One region of the Pseudomonas sp. SCB32 genome, then DNA from elsewhere that is predicted to be linked to it. Evidence: riboswitches for the same ligand, from Rfam matches in the RefSeq annotation. Region 1 holds a riboswitch; the other holds the start of a gene.
The links. A riboswitch is a leader RNA that binds a small molecule or an ion and turns the genes downstream of it on or off. The one in region 1 is predicted to bind cobalamin.
Positions count from the first base shown of each region.

Region 2: it holds a riboswitch for cobalamin, as region 1 does, so the genes downstream of both, GA645_RS04075 (TonB-dependent receptor domain-containing protein) here and cobW (cobalamin biosynthesis protein CobW) in region 1, are expected to answer to the same signal.

Region 1 covers NZ_CP045118.1:716,263-723,294, forward strand. Annotated here, with positions in the region: gene GA645_RS03460 (hypothetical protein) at 1-67, shown strand, start outside; gene cobN (cobaltochelatase subunit CobN) at 119-3,850, opposite strand; gene cobW (cobalamin biosynthesis protein CobW) at 3,912-4,964, opposite strand; cobalamin riboswitch at 5,197-5,392, opposite strand; cobalamin riboswitch at 5,464-5,679, shown strand; gene GA645_RS03475 (CbtB-domain containing protein) at 5,783-5,971, shown strand; gene GA645_RS03480 (CbtA family protein) at 6,087-6,797, shown strand; gene GA645_RS03485 (cobalamin biosynthesis protein) at 6,874-7,032, shown strand, end outside.
Region 2 covers NZ_CP045118.1:838,596-845,627, forward strand. Annotated here, with positions in the region: gene tesB (acyl-CoA thioesterase II) at 1-570, shown strand, start outside; gene GA645_RS04070 (HAD family hydrolase) at 567-1,166, shown strand; gene GA645_RS04075 (TonB-dependent receptor domain-containing protein) at 1,449-3,320, opposite strand; cobalamin riboswitch at 3,408-3,607, opposite strand; gene dxs (1-deoxy-D-xylulose-5-phosphate synthase) at 3,637-5,541, opposite strand; gene GA645_RS04085 (Ig-like domain-containing protein) at 5,798-7,032, opposite strand, start outside.

The sequences.
Region 1 (7,032 bases):
GCGGCGCCTGGCTTCAGGCCTGGGGCATATCCCTGTAGAAGCGGACTCCGGCCGCGATGCCGTGTAACGGCATCAATCGCGGATGAATCCGCACCTATGATCGCGGGGGGAAGACGCTTCACTGCTCCTCGCTGTCCACCAGCAGATTCTCCAGCACCTCCCGATACTCTCCCGCCTCCTCCCACAACCCGCGCTGCTGCGCTTCCACCAGGCGTTCGGCGATGTCGCGCAGGGCTTCGGGGTTGTGCTGGCGGATGAACTCGCGGGTGTCGTCGTCCAGCAGGTAGGCGTCGGCCAGCAGGCGGTACTGGTGGTCGTCCACCAGTTCGCTGGTGGCGTCGAAGGCGAACAGGTAGTCCACCGTCGCGGCCAGTTCGAAGGCGCCCTTGTAGCCGTGGCGCTTCATGCCGGCGATCCATTTCGGGTTCACCGCGCGGGCGCGCACCACGCGGCCGAGTTCTTCCTTCAGGGTGCGGATGCGCGGGTTGTCCGGCTGGCTGTGGTCGCCGTGGTAGCTGGAGAGCGACTGGCCCTGGATAACCTCGGCGGCGGCCAGCATGCCGCCCTGGAACTGGTAGTAGTCGTTGGAATCGAGGATGTCGTGCTCGCGGTTGTCCTGGTTGTGCAGCACCGCCTGCAGGCCGGACAGGCGCTGGGCGAAGCGTTCGCGCGCCGGCGTGCCGTCGTCGCTGGCGCCGTAGGCGTAGCCGCCCCAGTTCAGGTACGCCTCGGCGAGGTCGGCCCGGCTGTCCCACTGGCGCGATTCGATCACGCCCTGCACGCCGGCGCCGTAGGCGCCGGGCTGGGCACCGAAGATGCGCCAGCCGGCCTGGCGGCGGGCCTCGTCGCTTTCCAGACCCTCGCTCAGCAGGCGTGCCTGATCGGCACGCACACGGGCGGCCAGCGGGTTCTGATCGTCCGGTTCATCCAGCGCGGCGACGGCCTGCACGGCCGCGTCGAACAGGCGGATCAGGTTGGCGAAGGCGTCGCGGAAGAAGCCGGAAACCCGCAGCGTGACGTCCACTCGCGGACGGTCGAGCAGGGTGACCGGCAGGATCTCGAAGTCTTCCACGCGCTGGCTGCCGGCCTGCCATACCGGGCGTACGCCGAGCAGCGCGAGTGCCTGGGCGATGTCGTCGCCGCCGGTGCGCATGGTCGCCGTGCCCCACACCGACAGGCCGAGCTGGCGCAGGTGGTCGCCGTGGTCCTGCAGGTGGCGTTCGAGCAGGCGGCTGGCGGACTGGAAGCCGAGGCGGAACGCGGTGGGTGTGGGCAGGTTGCGCACGTCCACGGTGAAGAAATTGCGCCCAGTGGGTAGCACGTCGACCCGCCCGCGACTGGGCGCGCCGCTGGGGCCGGGCGGAACGAAGCGGCCGTCGAGGCCGGCGAGCAGGTGGCCGATTTCGCTGGCGCCGCAAGCATCCAGGGTCGGTGCGATCTGCTGGTGAAGTTGCGTGAGGACTGCCGCGCTGGCGCTTCCGGGCGCGCTGGCGGAGCCGTCGATCAGTCGCAGGGCGAGCAGCTCCAGGCGCTCGCGGGTGTCGCCATTGCTGCGCCAGGGCTCATCGCCTACGGCGAGAAGCACTGCGGGGCGCGGGCCTTCCCAGGGGTCGGCAAAGGCCTCGTCCAGCGGGTCGCGACCCAGTTGCAGGTCCTCGCTGATCGCGCGCAGCAGGCTGGCGTTGCCACCGCGTCCATCGCCGCGCGGGATGCGCACCAGCGACAGCAGCGTATCGCGGCGCAGCTCGCCCACGGGGGATTCGCCAAATACATGCAGCCCATCGCGAATCTGCGATTCCTTCAGGTCGCAGAGGTAGGCGTCCAGCTGCGGCAGCCAGCTTTCCGGATCGTCGCTCAGCTGCAAGCCCAGCTCGCGGTCCAGCGAGGTTTCGCGCACCAGTGCGAGGATGTCGCCACGCAGTTCGCTGGCGCGGCGCGGGTCGAGCAGGGAGGCGTCGTAGTACTCGTCGGCCAGGCGTTCGAGGTCGCGCAGCGGGCCGTAGTTTTCCGCACGGGTCAGCGGCGGCATCAGGTGGTCGATGATCACCGCCTGGGCGCGGCGCTTGGCCTGGGCGCCCTCGCCGGGATCGTTGACGATGAACGGGTAGAGATTCGGCAGCGCGCCGAGGATCGCGTCCGGCCAGCATTCCTCGGAAAGCCCCACGCCCTTGCCCGGCAGCCATTCGAGGTTGCCGTGCTTGCCGACGTGGATCACTGCGTCGGCGCCGAACACCTCGCGCAGCCAGAAGTAGAAGGCGAGGTAGCCGTGGGGTGGCACCAACGACGGGTCGTGGTAGATCGCCGCGGCGTCGAGCTGGTAGCCGCGCGCCGGCTGGATTCCGACGAAGCCGAGGCCCAAGCGCAGGCCGGCGATCATAATCCGCCCGCTGCGGAACATCGGGTCCTGCTGCGGCGCGCCCCAGCGTTCGCGCACGGCTTGCTGGTTGGCTTCGGGCAGGCGCGCGAAACAGGCAAGGTAGTCGTCCAGCGCCAGGCTCTGCGCGCAGGGGCGCAGGTCAAGGCTATCGAGGTCGTTGCTGACGCCGCCGAGCAGTTGCTGTATCAGCGCGGTGCCGGAATCGGGCAGGCCGGCGACAGGATAACCCTGGGTCTCCAGCGCGCGCAGGATGTTCAGCGCGGCGGCCGGCGTGTCGAGGCCGACCCCATTGCCGATGCGCCCGTCACGGGTCGGGTAGTTCGCCAGGATCAGCGCCACGCGCTTGTCGGCATTGGCCTTGCGCGCCAGCAGCATCCAGCGCCGCGCCAGCTCGGCGACGAAGTCCATGCCCGGCAGATGCGGCAGGTAGCAGACCACGTCGCTCTGGCTGCGCTCGCTGCGCCAGGCCAGGCCCTTGAAGCTGATCGGCCGGGTGATGATGCGGCCATCCAGCTCCGGCAGCGCGATGTGCATGGCCAGGTCGCGCGGGCCGAGGCCCTGCGGGTTGGCGCGCCAGAGGTCATGATTGTCCAGCGAACAGATAGCTTGCAGCACCGGCACGTCGCGCTTGAATGGCCGGTCTTGCGGCGCTTCCGGATTCGACTGGGCGAAGCCGGTGGCGTTGATGATCAGCTCGGCGTCGGCGCTATCGAGCAGGGCTTCCACCGCGTCCAGGCAGGCGATTTCCTTGAGGCTGGCCACAGCGATGGGCAGCGGGTTGATGCCATGGGCACGCAGGCGTTCGCAGAAGGTGTCGATGAAGCCGGTGTTCGCCGCTTGCAGGTGCGTGCGGTAGAACAGCAGCGCGGCGACGGGGCACTCGGGGGCCCAGTCGGCCTGCCAGCGAGCGAGGTCGCAGCTGCCGAGCTGGGGGTGATAGAGCGCCACTCGGGGCAGTGTCCGAGGTTCGCTCCAGGCGTAGTCGCGTTGCAGATGGCGGTTGGCAAGACAGGCGAAGAACTGCCGGGCGTTGTCCATGCCACCCTGACGCAGGTACTGCCAGAGGCGCTCGGTATCCTGCGGCGGGACGCTGCAGAGGGCGGTGAGTTCGGGGTCGGGCTTGTCGTCGCCAGGCACCGCGATCAGCGTGGCGCCACGCTCGGCCAGCGCCGCCAGCTGCTCCATGCCGTAGCGCCAGTAACCGACGCCGCCGTGCACCGAGATCAGGATGACCTTGGCGTGCTGCAGCACCTCGTCGACGTAGAGGTCTACCGAGGCGTGGTTCTGCAGCTGCATGGGGTTGGCCAGGCGCAGGCTCGGGTAATTCTCCGGCAGCTCGCGGGCGGCCTCGGCGAGCAGCGCCAGGTGCGAATCGCCGCTGCAGAGGATCACCAGCTCGGCGGGTGTCTGGGCCAGGTGGGCGATGCCGTCGTCGGGGACGAAGCCGCCGGGTTGGGTGCGCAGCAGGTGCATGGGCGTGCTCGGTAGATTGCTCTTGTAGGAGCGAGCAAGCTCGCTCCTACGAAAAGCTGTGTTACGCCAGGGCGGTACGCAGCTCGTTGGCGATGGTGGCCTGGTCCAGTTCCTGGCCGATTACCACCAGGCGGGTACCGCGGGTTTCGTCGCTGCGCCAGGCCCGGTCGAAGTGTTTGTCGAAGCGCTTGCCGACGCCCTGTACCAGCAGGCGCATGGGCTTGCCGGGGATGGCGACGAAGCCCTTGATGCGCAGCACGGCGTGGCGCTCGACCAGCGCGTTCAGCGCATCGAGCAGGGCGCGCTCTTCCACCTCCGGCAGGTCGACGTGGAAGGAGTCGAACTCGTCATGGTCGTGCTCTTCATGACCTTCGTGGTCGTGATGAGTCGGGCGGCTGTCGATGTGCAGCTCGGCCTCGGCGTTCAGGCCCAGCAGCACCGAGAGCGGCAGCTGGCCGGAATTGGCTTCGACGATTTTCACCGCCGGCGGCAGCTCCTCGGCGACTTCGGCGCGCACTCGGGCCAGTGCCTCGGCATCCAGCAGGTCGGCCTTGTTCAGTACTACCAGGTCGGCGCTGGCCAGCTGGTCTTCGAAGAGTTCGTGCAGCGGCGATTCGTGGTCCAGGTTCGGGTCCTGCTTGCGCTGCTCGTCCACCTGCTCGGGATGGGCGGCGAAGGTGCCGGCGGCCACGGCCGGGCTGTCGACCACGGTGATCACCGCATCCACCGTGCAGGCGTTGCGGATTTCCGGCCACTGGAAGGCCTGCACCAGCGGCTTGGGCAGGGCCAGGCCGGAGGTCTCGATGAGGATCTGGTCGAGGTCGCCACGGCGCGCCACCAGCTCGCGCATTACCGGGAAGAATTCTTCCTGCACGGTGCAGCACAGGCAGCCGTTGGCCAGTTCGAAGACGCGGCCGACCGCTTCTTCTTCGCTGCAACCGATGGAGCACTGCTTGAGGATTTCGCCGTCGATGCCCAACTCACCGAACTCGTTGACGATCACCGCGATGCGGCGGCCTTCGGCGTTGTCGAGCATATGGCGGAGCAGGGTGGTCTTTCCGGCGCCGAGGAAGCCGGTGACGATGGTGACGGGGAGTTTGGCCAGGGTTTTCATGCGCGCCTCGCAAGCGAAAGTTTGAAGGCGGATGAAGGGCGCGCGCGCGGGTTCGCCGCGCAACGAAGGTCGCCACCGGATCACCCCGCCCGGTTGTCTGTTGATAACCAACCGGTTCCGGATCTCGCGAGCTAGAGCAGAACAAGGCAAAAATCGGGGCGGGAGCGGAGTTTACGTCAGTAAATGAGCATCCCGAGCCGGTTTTTAACGCAGTTATGCCGACGCGCAGCAGATCGAAAACCAGTCACGAGGCAGGTCTCCTGGCTCACAGCCCTTGATTGTCCTTTCGCCTTCCCGCCGTCGTCGGCAGTGGCTCGTGAAAGGACAGGCTGTTCACAGTTGCGGGGGCAGCCGTGGCGCATCCGAAGATTTCCACGTTCCCTCTTAGCTCCGGCCAGCGCCGGAGAACCTCGAAGGGCAGAAGGCTACGCAGCGATGGCGAGGCGGTCAATCGCCGGGGATCGGTTGCCGCGCGGTTGACGCTCGCGGGGCTTCGTGGTCAGCTAGCGCGGTTTCAGGTGTCTCGCGCCGTCGTGTGCGAGGTGAAACGGGAAGCCGGTGCGTCCGCAAGGACCAGTCCGGCGCTGCCCCCGCAACGGTAAGCGATTGAAGGGTCATCGGTAGCCACTGTGCTCGCGCATGGGAAGGCTGACCCGCCCGGCCGCATCGGCCGACATCGCAAGCCCGGAGACCGGCCTGGAATCCTTCGTTTTGGCAAACCCGCGGTGGGCGGGCGCAGGCCGTGGCGCAGCCGATTCCGGCGCGTTCGAATGCGTTCAACCTCTGCGTTCTCTACTCAAGTTTCAGAGGGAACGTTCATGTCCAGCAGCATCCTGGCGCAACAGGCGTCGAGCACTTCCATCCCCCTTTCCAAGCGCATCAGCCTGGCCGTCGGCGCCAGCCTGCTCGGTGCGCTGCTGGTGTACTTCGCCGGTTTCTCGCACCTGGAGGCGGTGCACAACGCCGCGCATGACACTCGCCATAGCGCGGGCTTCCCCTGCCATTGATGTGTACCGGCTGCGTGTAGACGCGGCTGAGTCGAGGCGTCCCTGACTGCTCGTTCGAAGCGGTCACGGGAATGCTTTGCCTGCCACACGCGGCCCGGGAAATCGGAGAACTGCAATGATCAAACGTATCGCCCAGACCGCCGGTTTCGCCGGCCTGATCGCGGCGTTGGTGCTGACCCTGGTCCAGCTGTTGTGGGTGTCCCCGCTGATTCTCAAGGCGGAAACCTACGAGAAAGCCGAGCCGGCCGCCACGCTGGTCGAGGAGCACAGCCACGAACACGCCGATGGCGCCGCCGCCGGCCATCACCACGACCAAGAAGCCTGGGAGCCGGAAGACGGCTGGCAGCGCATCCTCTCCACCACCGGCGGCAACCTGGTGGTCGCAGTGGGCTTCGCGCTGATGCTGGCCGGCCTGTTCACCCTGCGTGAGCCGGGCAAGACGTCCGAAGGCTTGCTCTGGGGGCTGGCCGGTTTTGCCGTGTTCACCCTGGCGCCGTCGCTCGGCCTACCGCCGGAAGTCCCCGGTACTGCCGCGGCGGATCTGGCCCTGCGGCAGACCTGGTGGATCGGCACGGCCGCCTCCACTGCAGCAGGCCTTGCGCTGCTGGTGTTCAGCCGCAACTGGCTGCTGCGCGGTGTGGGCCTGGCGCTGCTGGTGGTGCCGCATGTGATAGGCGCACCACAACCTGAAGTGCATTCCAGCCTCGCGCCGGAGAGCCTCGCCCACGAGTTCATCGTTGCCTCGCTGGTCACCAACGCGGTGTTCTGGGCGGCCCTGGGCCTGGTCGCTGCCTGGTTGTTCCGTCGCTTCGCGCCATCGGCCTGATTCATCGCTATGCTCGACCCCGCAGCCGGCCCAGCCGCCTGCGGGGTTTTTATTTTCATCTTCAAGGAGAGCGACCATGACGCTGGTTGCCGGCCTAGGTTGCCGCCGGGGCTGCCCGCTCGATGAACTGCGTGCCTTGCTGCGCGATACGCTGGCCGAAGCCGGGCTCTACGAGTCGAGCCTCACCGCGCTGGCCAGTGCCACGCTCAAAGCCGACGAAGAAGGGCTGGCGGCC
Region 2 (7,032 bases), 120 kb from region 1:
ATCTTCGCCCTGAGCACCTCGTTCCAGACCGACGAGGGCGGCTTCGAGCACCAGATCGCCATGCCCGACGTGGTCGGCCCGGAAAACCTGCCCACGGACACCGAGCTCAAGCGGCGCAGCGCCGAGCAGTTCCCCGAGCTGATCCGCGACAAGCTGCTGTACCCCAAGCCCATCGAGATCCGCCCGGTCACCCAGAACGACCCCTACGATCCGCTGGTCGGCGAGCCGATCAAGTACCTCTGGCTGCGCGCCGACGGCAAGCTGCCGGACGTGCCGGCGCTGCACAAGTACATCCTCGCCTACGCCTCGGACTTCGGTTTCCTCACCACCTCGCTGCTGCCCCACGGTCGCTCGGTGTGGCAGAAGGACATGCAGGTCGCCACCATCGACCATTCCGTGTGGTTCCATCGCGACCTGCGCGCGGACGAGTGGCTGCTCTACGCCATCGACAGTCCCTGGGCCGGCAATGGCCGTGGCTTCGTGCGTGGCAGCGTGTTCAACCGTGACGGCCAGTTGGTGGCTTCGGCGACCCAGGAAGGCCTGATCCGCCACCGCGAGGACTGGTCGTGAAACTCGACGAAATCCGCCACTGGGTGTTCGACATGGACGGCACCCTGACCCTGGCGGTGCACGACTTCCCGGCGATCAAACGGGCCCTGGGCATTCCCCTGGAGCACGACATCCTTTCCCACCTGGCGGCACTGCCGGAGGACGAGGCGGCCGCCAAGCACGCCTGGTTGCTGGAGCACGAGCGCGAGCTGGCCGTGGCGTCGACCGCCGCGCCCGGCGCGGTGGCGCTGGTGCGCGCGCTGCACGGCGCGGGCTATCGACTCGGCATCCTGACCCGCAATGCCCATGAGCTGGCGCTGATTACCCTGGACGCCATCGGTGTTGGCGACTGCTTCCTCACCGAGGACGTCCTCGGCCGTGGCGAGGCTGATCCCAAGCCCAGCCCGGACGGCCTGCTGCGTCTGGCGGCGCGCTGGGACGTGGCGCCGCAGCGGATGCTGATGGTCGGTGACTACCGCTTCGACCTCGACTGCGCCCGCGCGGCTGGCGCACACAGTGCGCTGGTCAACCTGGCCGACAACCCCTGGCCGGAGCTGACCGACTGGCACGCGCAGGATTGCGCGGAGCTGGGGCGGATGGCCGGGCTTCTGGTTTAGGTCCGCTGCCGGGCGGGTTCGCGAGCAAGCTCGCTCCTACAGGATCTGGCTCGCGCTGATCGATCGGGTCACGCCGGGCTGCTCGTCGTAGGACCGAGGGGGCGCCTAGCCCATGGGCGCGAATCGCGGTCATAGCCCGCTCCTACGGTGTTCGGGAGCGTCGAACCGTAGGATGGGTGGAGCCCTGGCGATACCCATGCGGTCGATACAGGGGCTGATGGGTATCGCTTCGCTCCACGCCATCCTACAAAAGCACAGAAGCGCTGGGGTCTTCGGAAGGCCTTACAGCTCCGGCGTCCAGGTCACCGCCAGCAGTGCGGTGCGGCCTGGTTCGCGGTACGGGTGTGCTTCGCCCATGTAGTCCGTCGGACTGGTCGGGCGCAGGTAGTCGCCCAGGGCGTAGTCGCGGTCCAGCGCGTTATCGAGCTTCAGGTCGAAGCGCAGTTCGTCGCTGGCCAGCCAACTGGTGCGCAGGTCGAGCACGCCGTAGCCGCCGAGTTCGCGGGTGTTGGCCGCGTCGTCGTAGCGCTGGCTGACCGCGCGCCAGGAGCCGCCGACGCCGTAGGCGCCGAACTGCCGGTCGAGGTCCAGGCTCAGGGTGCGACGGGCGCGGGTCGGCAGGGTGTGGCCGGTGTCGCGGTCACGCGGGTCGATCAGGCTCAGGCCCAGGTTGGCCTGCCAGCCCAGCACCTTGCGGGCGACGCTGGCCTCGAAGCCGTCGATGCGCGCCTTGGCGATGTTCTCCGGCTGGTTGCTGGTGCTGTCCCAGGCGATCAGGTTGTCGACCTCGGTGCGGTACAGCGAGGTCTCCAGGTGGGTCCCGGAGAAGTCGCCACGCCATTGCAGCTCATAGGTCTTCGAGGTCTCGGCCTTGAGGTTGGGGTTGCCGGCGCCGGGGTAGTAGAGGTCGCTGAAGGTCGGCGCGCGGAAGCCTTCGCCGTAGCTGGCGATCCAGCTCTGGTTGTCGCCCACCGGCAGGCTGAAGGCGGCGTTCCAGCTGTTCTGGGTGCCGTAGACCTGGTTGTCGTCGTGGCGCAGGCCCAGTTCGGTGCCGAAGGATTCGCCCTTGAAGCTGTGCTGGACGAAGAAGGCGTGGTTCTCGCGCCGGTCCTGGTCGGGCGCGGAGCTGCCTTCCACCCGGTCTTCGTACCAGTCGGTGCCGAGGGCGAGCTGGTTGGCGGCGTCCAGTTGCAGGCGGTTGATCCAGCCCGCCGAGTAGCGGGTGGTTTCCAGGGTGCCGTTGTTCCAGCTGTCGGCGGCGCCCAGAGCCTTGTTGCGGTCGAAGCTGCGGCCCAGTTCCAGGCGGCTGTTCCAGATGTCATTGAGCTGGCCGTCGAGGAAGCCGCTGTAGCTGCTGACGCGGAATTCGTCGCGGGGCGAGCCCGGGTCGAAGTTGTAGGCGTCGTCGTACTCGTTCTTGCCGCGCTGGTCGTTGAGGTTCAGGCCGGCCTTCCAGTCCTCGTTGAAACGGTGGTCGAGGTTCAGGTGCACGGCCTTGTTGCGCTGGGCATCGTGGTCGCTGTCGGCGCCGACCTTGTCGGTGGTGCGGTCCCAGCCGGCGCTCTCGTCGAGGCTACCACCCAGGCTGTAGGTGGTGCGCTCGTCGCCGCCGGACAGGTTCATGCTGCGCTCGACAGTGCCGTAGCTGCCGGCCGCCAGGCGCACTTCCGGGTGCAGTCCGGCTTCGCCGCGGCGGGTGAAGATCTGGATCACGCCGCCGATGGCGTCGGCGCCGTACAGCGAGGAACGCGGGCCACGGGTCACTTCCACGCGCTCGATATTGTCGATGCTCAGGTAGTCCAGGCGGGCGATGCCGGTGCTGGCCGAGGCGATGCGCTGGCCGTCGACCAGCACCAGGGTCTGCGCGGTGCTGGTGCCGCGCACGGAGTAGGAGATCACGCCGCCGGAGCTGCCGATCTGTACACCGGGCACGCGCTTGAGCAGCTCGGGCACGCTGCGCACCTGCAGGCGCTCGATGTCCTGGCGGGTGAACACGCTGTTGGCGGAGGTGGCCTGGGCGCGCGGCTGGACCTGGCGACCGGAGGTGATCACCAGCGCGGGCATGGCGTAGATGTCACCGCTCGGAACGCTGGCATCGGCGAAGGCCAGGCCGGGCAGGAGGCCGGTGGCCAGGGCGAGTCGGGTCAGTTTCATGGAACGTCCTCAAAAGCGGTCGGATGACTTTCGAGGAGGGCGTGGCAAGGGCGGCAGGCCGCACTTGACGGTGCGGCCCTCCGCAACACCAGTCGGGGCGTACGAGGGCGGTCTCCGGGCTGCCGACGCTCACGTCTGCGGCCTTCCCATGCGGATGCACAGTGGCGGTTCACAGCGCGGCAGGCCAGGGCCTGCGGTCGGTTACCGTTGCGGGGGCAGCGCAGGTCTTTCACCTGCTTCCCGTTACCTCGAACGAAAACGGGCGCACCTTAGTGGGTGCGCCCGTCGCTGGCAATACTCCGGGAGAGGCATGCGCTCAGCGGTTGCCGAGCGCCTCCAGGCGAGCGCCCACCGAGCGTTCGATGCCGGCAGCGTCAAGACCGCACTCGGCGAGCATCTGCGCCGGCTTGGCGTGCTCCACGTAGTAGTCCGGCAGGCCCAGGTGCAGGACCGGCTGCAGGATGTTCTCGCGGGCGAGGAATTCGCTGACGGCGGCGCCGGCGCCACCCATCACCGAGTTTTCCTCGAGGGTCACCAGCAGTTCGTGGCTGGCCGCCAGCTGGCGCACCAGTTCCTCGTCCAGCGGCTTGACGAAGCGCATGTCGGCGACGGTCGCGTCGAACTGCTCCGCCACTTTCAGTGCCTCGGCCAGCTGCACGCCGAACACCAGGAAGGCGACCTTGCCGGCCTTGCCTTCGCGGCGCACCACGCCTTTGCCGATTTCCACCGGCTCCAGCGCCTGTTCGATGGGCGCGTTGGGGCCGGTGCCGCGCGGGTAGCGCACCGCCGCCGGGCCTTCGAAGTGATGGCCGGTGGTGAGCAGCTTGCGCAGTTCATTCTCGTCGCTGGGGGTCATCACCAGCATGCCAGGGATGCAGCGCAGGTAGGAGAGGTCGAAGCTGCCGGCGTGGGTCGGGCCGTCTTCGCCGACGAGACCTGCCCGGTCGATGGCGAACAGAACGTCGAGGTTCTGCACCGCGACGTCGTGGATCAGTTGGTCGTAGCCGCGCTGCAGGAAGGTGGAGTAGATCGCCACCACCGGCTTTGCGCCGTCGCAGGCCATGCCGGCCGCCAGGGTCACGGCGTGCTGCTCGGCGATGGCGACGTCGAAGTAGCGGTCCGGGAACTTGTCGGCGAAGGCCACCAGGTCCGAACCTTCCTTCATCGCCGGGGTAATGCCGACCAGGCGCGGGTCCTGCGCTGCCATGTCGCACAGCCACTGGCCGAACACGCTGGAGTACTTGGGCCCGGAGGGCTTCTTCGGTTCCGCCGGGGCCTTGATCGGCTCCAGCTTGGTGATGGCGTGGTAGCCGATCGGGTCGACCTCGGCCGGGCCGAAGCCCTTGCCCTTCTTGGTGACCACGTGGAGGAACTGCGGGCCGTCCAGGTCACGCATGTTGCGCAGGGTGGCGATCAGGGTCGGCAGGTCGTGGCCGTCGATGGGGCCGACGTAGTTCCAGCCCAGCTCCTCGAACAGGGTGCCGGGGACCAGCATGCCCTTGGCATGTTCCTCGACCTTGCGCGCGATCTCCCAGGCGCCGGGCAGGCGCGAGAGGATCTTCTTGCTGCCCTCGCGCATGCTCGAATAGGTGCGGCTGGAGATGATCTTGGCCAGGTAGTTGGACAGGCCGCCGACGTTCTTGGAGATCGACATGTCGTTGTCGTTGAGGACTACCAGCATGTTGGCCTTCACGTCCGACGCGTGGTTGAGCGCCTCGAAGGCCATGCCTGCGGTCAACGCGCCATCGCCGATCACCGCCACCGACTTGCGGCCCGAACCCTGCATGCGCGCGGCGATGGCCATGCCCAGGGCGGCGCTGATGGAGGTGCTGGAGTGGCCGACGCCGAAGGTGTCGTACTCGCTCTCCGAGCGACGCGGGAAGGCGGCCAGGCCGTCCTTCTGGCGCAGCGTGCCCATGCGCTCGCGGCGACCGGTGAGGATCTTGTGCGGGTAGGCCTGGTGGCCGACGTCCCACACCAGACGGTCGTCCGGGGTGTCGAAGACGTAGTGCAAGGCGACCGTCAGCTCGATCACGCCGAGCCCGGCGCCAAAGTGGCCGCCGGTCTGGCCGACGCTGTACAGCAGGTACTGGCGCAGTTCGTCAGCGAGGGTCAGCAGCTCCGTCTCGCCCAGCCGACGCAGTTCGACCGGCGTGCTGGCGCGGTCGAGCAGGGGCGTGGCGGGGCGCTCGCGGGGAATCTCGTGGAACGTCGTGGGCATCAGGCTGATCGTTATGAGAAGGCAAAAGATGCGGGAGTTTACCTGATGCTCTGGATTGGCCCAAGCAACGTGGGGCCAATCCTTCGGACGACCGGATAGTCGGGATTTGGCGCGGGTGTCGGGCGCTACGCGGACGCGGCCTGGACGGACGCTGCCGTGTTGCGGGGTGAAAGCGGTCTGGCGGGAGAAGGAGAGGTACTTGCGGCGGAAAGCCGCACAGCGGACCTCGCGAGGAGGCCCGCCGTACAACAGGGGGTTACACCACGACGTGCTGGACGGTCAGCTCGTCGAGTTTCACCGGGTGGAAGTCGGCCGGAGCGTAGTACGAGACAGACGATACCGACGCGTTGGCGTTGGTGGCGAAGCCATTACCTGCCAGCGGCAGCTCATGGGTAGCGATTTCCAACACATTGCTCAGCGACGGCAGCGATGCCTTGCCGGCGGAGGCGCTCTGGACGCTGGAGCTGTCGTCGTGAGAGGACGCGCTCAGGCCACTCAGATCCAGTTCCATGCCATGGCTGGGCAGGAAAGAGCCTTTCGAGGTGCTGACGTCGTCGGTCCAGGCGCGGTCGATGGTCAGGCGGAACGCGGCACTGCTCTCCTGGCCCTGGCTGATGTGGAAGTCATAGGCGCCGTCCTTGAGCGGGGCGTAGGGGGTGAATTCCCAGGTGCCGTTCTGCTGGACGAGGGCCTTGCCCACCTCGAAGCTGCCGCCAGCGACAGGCTTGCCGTCGGCACCGATCATTTCGGCGACGATGCTGACCAGCGTGTTGGGGGTGGCGGTGCCGTGGAAGACCGGACGGATGTCGTCGGTGGTGGCGCCGCTGGCCAGCTCGCCCGTGACCGGACCGGCATGGTCGGTGGCGGCGAAGGTCATGGCCTTGGAGGTCGGCTGCTCCGGTTGCTCTGGCTGTTGAGGCTGTTCCGGTTGAGTCGGTTGCTCAGGAACAGGCTGTTCAGGCTGTTGCGGCTGGTCGGTCGGCTCGGTGCCGTCGGTCCAGGCGCGATCGATGGTCAGGCGGAACGCGGCACTGCTCTCCTGGCCCTGGCTGATGTGGAAGTCATAGGCGCCGTCCTTGAGCGGGGCATAGGGGGTGAATTCCCAGGTGCCGTTCTGCTGGACGAGGGCCTTGCCCACCTCGAAGCTGCCGCCGGCGACAGGCTTGCCGTCGGCACCGATCATTTCGGCGACGATGCTGACCAGCGTGTTGGGGGTGGCGGTGCCGTGGAAGACCGGGCGGATGTCGTCGGTGGTGGCACCGCTGGCCAGCTCGCCCGTGACCGGACCGGCATGGTCGGTGGCGGCGAAGGTCATGGCCGGCGCGGTAGTCGCTTTCAGCAGACCATTGCCGAGCAAGCCTCTGGACGCATAGCTCGACTGCGGTGTGGTGCTCAGGGGCGATGCATACGAAGTCGACAGTTCGCCGGTGGAAACGGTGCTGCTCACAGTGGTCATGGTCCCGATGGAGTAGTTGCTGCCATACAGGTTGG